Linked DNA regions of Robiginitalea biformata HTCC2501. The protein of the gene in region 2 interacts with the protein of the main gene of each other region in a pairwise test. Links are inferred from orthologs where the notes say so. Each region holds a gene or a part of one and is shown on either strand. Other genes may lie near its edges.

Region 1 (3,502 bases), 1.7 Mb from region 2 along the record:
ACGGCCGATTTGGTGTAATCCGCCATCACCAGGCTTTTTTGGAGCTGGTCAATTTCCACCTGTTTGGCGGAATCCCGGAAAAACACGGAAATCGTGATCTGTTCCTTGAAATGGTCGCCGAGTTTCTGGGTGTTGAGGACCAGCAGCCCGAGTATTCCCAGGAGGAAGAGCACGAGGCCGATGCTCAGAGTCACCGAAAAATAAGAGGATATCAGCTTCCGTTTCTGGTAGCGTTCAAAAGACTTGCTCATAGCGCTTGCTCAATGAATACCGGAACCGGCGGGCAGTTGTATCGGACGGGTTCCGGCAGGTCCGGACCCGGCGCCAGGCCCTGGCCCAATTCACCGTAAAAATAGGAAAGTAAACGGATTCCCCTTATTTTTGCGCAAATTAATGACCGGGGGTTCCGCCCCGGTTGGTTTACCCCTGAGACATGCAGTACAATTTTAAGGAAATCGAGTCCCGGTGGCAGCAATATTGGGCCGATAACCAGACGTTTCAAGCGGAGTTCCCTTCCGATAATCCCAAGTTCTATGCGCTGACGATGTTCCCGTATCCCTCGGGCGCGGGATTACATGTCGGCCACCCGCTGGGCTACATCGCCTGCGACATCTATTCGCGTTTCAAAAGGCACCAGGGTTACAACGTACTACAGCCCATGGGGTATGATTCCTTTGGGTTGCCGGCCGAACAATACGCCATCCAGACCGGCCAGCACCCGGCCATCACCACGGAGGCGAATATCGCCCGTTACAGGGAGCAGTTGGATGCCCTGGGATTCTCCTACGACTGGAGCCGCGAGGTGCGGACTTCGAACCCGGGGTACTACCGGTGGACCCAGTGGGTCTTTATGCAGCTTTTCGATTCCTGGTACGACCGGGAGACCGATAAGGCACGGCCCATCCGGGAGCTTGTCGATCGCTTTGAATCCGGGGGGAACGCCGCCGTGGATGCGGTATGCGATGCGGACACACCGGAATTTTCCGCGTCCGACTGGCAGGGTTTTGACCGGGCGGACCAACAGCGCATGCTGTTGAAGTACCGGCTTACCTACCTGGCCGAGGCAGAGGTAAACTGGTGCCCGGAATTGGGGACGGTACTCGCCAATGACGAAGTGGTCAACGGGGTATCCGAACGGGGGGGCTTCCCGGTGGTGCGCAAAAAGATGACCCAGTGGATGATGCGGATTACCGCCTATGCCCAGCGGCTGCTGGACGGGTTGGACGAAATTGACTGGCCCCAGCCCCTGAAGGATGCCCAGACAAACTGGATCGGCCGCTCGGTCGGGGCTTCGGTGATTTTTAAAACCGTGCCAAACGCCCATCAGGCCGAATCCTTCGACATTGAGGTATTCACCACCCGGCCCGATACGATCTTCGGGGTGAGCTTTATGACGCTGGCGCCCGAGCACGAGCTGGTGGGACGGATCACCACCCCGGAGCAGCAGGAGGAAGTGCAGGCGTATATCGAAGCCACTTCCCGCCGTTCGGAACGCGACCGCATGGCGGATGTGAAAACCGTATCCGGGGCCTTTACCGGGGCCTATGCGGCCCATCCCCTCACCGGGGAGCCCGTGCCGGTCTGGATCGGGGATTACGTGCTGGCAGGATACGGTACCGGGGCGGTGATGTCGGTGCCTTGCGGGGACCAGCGGGACTACGATTTTGCGAAACATTTCGAGCTGCCCATCCCGAATATCTTTGAGGGGGTGTCCCTGGAAGAGGGGGCTTATGAAGAGAAGGACGGGGTGGTGATTGCCCAATCCGGTTTTATCAGCGGCCTGGGGCGGGAAGCCGCCACCCGGAAGGTGGTCGACGCCCTGGAGGAAAAAGGCCTGGGCAGAGGGACCATCAACTACCGCCTGCGCGACGCGGTATTCAGCCGGCAGCGATACTGGGGGGAACCATTCCCCGTATACTACGACGCAGACGGGTTGCCCCGCCTGTTGCCGGAGCACTGCCTCCCTCTGGAACTGCCCGAAGTGGAAAAATACCTGCCCACGGAAACCGGGGAACCCCCACTGGGGAACGCCACCCGATGGGCCTGGGATACCGAAAAGGAAGCCGTGGTGGAGAATTCCCGGATAGACCGCAAAACCGTGTTCCCGCTGGAATTAAACACCATGCCGGGTTGGGCGGGAAGTTCCCAGTACTTCAACCGGTACATGGACCCGGGCAACGACCAGGCCCTGGTCTCTGAAGAAGCTATCGGCTATTGGGAGGACGTGGACCTGTACATAGGCGGAAGCGAACACGCCACGGGCCACCTGCTGTACTCGCGGTTCTGGCAAAAATTTATGTTCGATCGCGGCTGGGTGCCCAAAGACGAATATGCCCAAAAGCTGATCAACCAGGGGATGATCCTCGGCACGAGTGCGCTGATGTACCGCAAAAGCGGCACGCAGACATATCTCAGCAAAGGACTGGCGGATCGTGAAGCGACAGATGCCATACGCGTGGACGTCGGTCTGGTGAATGCATCCGATGCGCTGGACCTGGCTGGCCTGAAAGAGTGGCAGCCCCAATATGAAGACGCGGAATTTGTTGGGGAAGACGGGGAATTCTACGTGGATCGAGAAGTTGAGAAAATGTCCAAGTCCAAGTACAATGTCGTCAACCCGGACGAGATCTGCGAGGAGTACGGGGCGGATGCGCTGCGGATGTACGAGATGTTCCTCGGGCCCCTGGAACAGTCCAAACCCTGGAACACGGCCGGCCTTAGCGGGGTGTATGGTTTTCTGAAAAAATTCTGGCGCCTTTTCCACCAGGGGCCGGACCGCACCTTTGAGGTATTGGATGACACGCCCTCCGCGGCAGACCTGAAAACGCTGCACAAGACCATCAAAAAGGTAACCGAGGACATCGAGGCCTTCTCCTTCAACACGTCCGTCTCCACGTTTATGATTTGCGCCAACGAACTAACCGCGAGCAACTGCCGGTCTCGCGCCGTGCTGGAACCGCTGGTGGTGCTCATTGAGCCCTACGCGCCCCACATGGCCGAGGAACTCTGGCATCAATTGGGGCACTCGGAATCCGTGGCGCGGGAACCCTATCCGGTTTACGACGAGAAGTACCTGATAGAGAGCAGCAAGGAATACCCCATTTCCTTCAACGGTAAAATGCGCTTCACCCTGGAACTCCCCCTGGATATGAGCAAGGAGGAAATCGAAAAGACCGTGCTGGCCAACGAAAAAACCCGGCAGCAACTCGCGGGCCGGACCCCCAAAAAGGTCATCGTCGTGCCCGGCAAAATTGTCAACATCGTCGGATAGGGGTGTGTCGTTAATAATATTTAATAAATAGTTGTTACCCCCAAAAAAATAGGGGGTCAACATGAAAAACACTTGCTTTTTGACAGGCCAACCCCCTTGTTTTGTCGAAAAATTGGTTTGCATTCAATTTTTTACTACATCTTTGTTGTATAGCAACCAATCAAGCGACAAATGATTATCGGGATCCCAAAAGAGATTAAAAACAACGAGAGCCGGGTCGGGATGACGCCG
Region 2 (3,073 bases):
ACAGGCAGCGGTTGTATCGCCCTGGGCCTGGCAAAAAGCCTGCCCGCTGCCCGGGTAACAGCTCTCGACATTTCCGGGGAGGCCCTGGAGGTTGCCAGGGAGAATGCCCGGCACCTCGGACTGGATGTGCGCCTGGTTCGGGCGGATATCCGCAACCCGGAAGGGGAATGGCCCGAAAGTATTCTGAATCCGGAAGGGGAATGGCCCGGATACGACCTGATCATCTCCAACCCGCCCTACATTCCCAGGGGCCAGGAAGGCCAATTGGCAGTCCACGTCAGGGACCACGAGCCCCGGGAGGCACTTTTCGCCCCGGATTCCGACCCATTGCTCTATTACAGGCATATCGCCGGGTTTTCGCGCCGCCATTTACGCGGTGGGGGGTGGTTGTATGTTGAAATCCACGAGGATTTCGGCGCGCCGACCGCGGAGTTGTTCCGGGAGGCCGGTTTACTCGAAGTTTCCCTGAAAAAAGATATTTTTGGAAAGGACCGGTTTCTGTGCGGCCGGAGCCCGGATACAAACCATAAAGCGAGGCAAAACCCATGACCGAGAAAGTGAACAAGCGGGATATAGCGGAGAAGATACAGGCGCTCCGGGACGAACTCCGGGACCATAATTACCGCTATTACGTACTGGACGAACCGGTAATCAGCGACTATGACTTCGACATGAAGCTCAAGGCGTTGCAGGACCTCGAGAAGCAGCACCCGGAATTTTACGACCCGGCTTCCCCGACGCAACGCGTGGGAGGTGCCATCACCAAAAATTTTGAGACCGTCGTCCACGATTACCCGATGTACTCCCTGGACAATTCCTATTCCGTGGAGGAGTTGCGGGAATGGGAAAAGCGCATCCAGCGGGTGCTGGGCGATGTTCCGGTGACTTTTACCTGCGAGCTGAAGTACGACGGGGCATCCATCAGCCTGACCTACCAGGACGGCGCTTTGTTGCGAGCCGTTACCCGGGGGGACGGTACGCAGGGCGATGACGTGACGACGAATGTCCGAACCATTCGGTCCATCCCGCTCCGGCTGCAGGGCGACTATCCCAACCGCTTTGATATCCGGGGCGAAATTGTGTTGCCGCTGGAAGGTTTTGCCCGTATGAACCGGGAACGGGTCGAAAACGGGGAGGACCCCTATATGAATCCAAGGAACACCGCTTCGGGGAGCCTGAAATTGCAGGATAGCAGCATCGTGGCTGAGCGCCCCCTGGATTGTCTGCTTTACGGGATGGCAGGCCGGGACCTCGGGGCCGATTCGCACTTTGAAATACTCGGTTTGGCCCGGAAACTCGGGTTTAAGGTGCCGGACACGGCCAAATTGTGCAAGAATATCGACGAGGTTGTGGCCTACCTGGAGTACTGGGATTCTCACCGCCTGGAACTGCCTTATGAAACAGACGGGGTGGTGGTCAAGGTCAATAGCCTGCAGCAACAGGAAGAATTGGGGTATACGGCCAAATCGCCCCGATGGGCCATGGCGTACAAATTCAAATCCGAGCAGGCCGCCACGCGCCTGGAACGGATTACCTACCAGGTAGGCCGAACCGGTGCGATTACCCCGGTTGCCAACCTGGAACCTGTCTTGCTGGCCGGAACCACCGTCAAGCGCGCATCCCTGCACAATGCCGACCAGATTGCCAAACTGGACGTACGGGAAGGGGATACCGTTTACGTGGAAAAAGGCGGGGAGATCATCCCGAAGATCACGGGGGTGGATTTTAGCAAACGCCCGGAAAACAGTGCCCCGACCACCTACATTTCGGCCTGTCCGGAGTGCGGGACCGAGCTGGTGCGAAACCCGGGAGAAGCCCAGCATTTCTGCCCGAACGACACCGGGTGCCCGCCCCAGATCACCGGGCGCATCCAGCATTTTATTTCCCGAAAAGCCATGGATATTGAAGGGCTGGGCTCCGAAACCGTAGAGCTCCTGTTTAAGGAGGGACTGATCGGGGATTACGCGGATCTGTACACGCTGACCACTGACGACCTGCTTCCCCTGGAACGCATGGCGGAGAAATCTGCAGCCAACCTGGTGGAAGGGGTGGCCGCCTCCAGGAAAGTGCCTTTCGAGCGCGTGTTGTTTGCCCTGGGGATACGATATGTAGGGGAAACCGTTGCCAAGAAACTCGCAAGGGCCTATAAGAACATCGATGCGCTGATGGCTGCCAGTGCCGACGAGCTGCAACAGGTAGACGAAATCGGCCAGCGGATTGCGGGAAGCGTGGTGGAATTTTTCAGCGACCCGGTCAACCGGGAACGGGTCGAAAAGCTCAAGGGACACGGCCTGCAGTTCTCCCTGAGTGAAGAACAACTCAGGGGGCAAACCGATTTATTCCGGGGCAAAACTTTTGTGGTCTCCGGGGTCTTTGAGTCCATTGGACGGAACGAATTAAAAAAACGCATCGAGGACAATGGGGGGAAGGTCACCTCCTCGGTATCGGCCCGTACGAACTTTTTGGTTGCCGGGGCCAACATGGGGCCCAGCAAGCGGGAAAAGGCGGACAAAAACGGGGTACCCATTATTTCGGAAACCCAGTTCCTGGAAATGCTCGGGGACTGACCCGGGCGGACAGGGGGAGAACCTGCGATAAACAGATTGAAACGAAAGTATTATGCCACTGCCTGAAAATGTAGACGAATTCGAAAAAACCCTGGATCGCCAGGCCCCGGATACTTCCTGGCCGGACGGCCTGAAGGCCCTTTGGTGGGAAGGGGCAGGGGACTGGCAGGCATCGCACGATATTGCCGAGGCCATGAAGGGGCCCGTGGGAAGCTGGATACACGCCTACCTCCACAGGCGGGAAGGCGATCGATGGAATGCGGGCTACTGGTACAACCGGGCCGGCCGGCCTTACCCGGAGCATTCACTACAGGAAGAATTCCGGGAAATTGTCGCGTATTTACTGCAGGAATAAAGCGGGTCACACAGTGATCGATACCCAGGAACCGGCCGGCGGCGCCCCGGGTTCCAGGAAAAAATCTACCCGGCCCAGCCGAACCCCGTAGCATCCCACCTGGTTCACGAGTACGGGATCCCCCGCCCGGTTAGACAGCACGCGGGCTTCT

What was found. The genes of interacting proteins can lie anywhere in the genome.
Region 1: the proteins of ligA (region 2) and leuS interact in binary tests that used the Escherichia coli proteins (3 or more experiments, as listed by UniProt). The link is inferred for Robiginitalea biformata HTCC2501 from one-to-one orthologs.

What each region holds. Positions count from the first base shown.
Region 1 is NC_013222.1:1,096,843-1,100,344, forward strand. Bases 43-3,471 are described here. They hold leuS (leucine--tRNA ligase), read left to right. Parts: upstream 43-433; coding sequence 434-3,271; downstream 3,272-3,471. Other genes in these bases: RB2501_RS04890 (cell division protein FtsX), read right to left, coding at 43-251; ald (alanine dehydrogenase), read left to right, coding at 3,443-3,471. Also shown: more of RB2501_RS04890, read right to left, coding at 1-42; more of ald, read left to right, coding at 3,472-3,502.
Region 2 is NC_013222.1:2,773,827-2,776,899, reverse strand. What follows is about bases 57-3,056. They hold ligA (NAD-dependent DNA ligase LigA), read left to right. Parts: upstream 57-545; coding sequence 546-2,567; downstream 2,568-3,056. Other genes in these bases: RB2501_RS12320 (metallophosphatase), read right to left, coding at 2,929-3,056; RB2501_RS12325 (hypothetical protein), read left to right, coding at 2,620-2,922; prmC (peptide chain release factor N(5)-glutamine methyltransferase), read left to right, coding at 57-549. In the rest of the region: more of prmC, read left to right, coding at 1-56; more of RB2501_RS12320, read right to left, coding at 3,057-3,073. UniProt on the Escherichia coli protein: DNA ligase that catalyzes the formation of phosphodiester linkages between 5'-phosphoryl and 3'-hydroxyl groups in double-stranded DNA using NAD as a coenzyme and as the energy source for the reaction.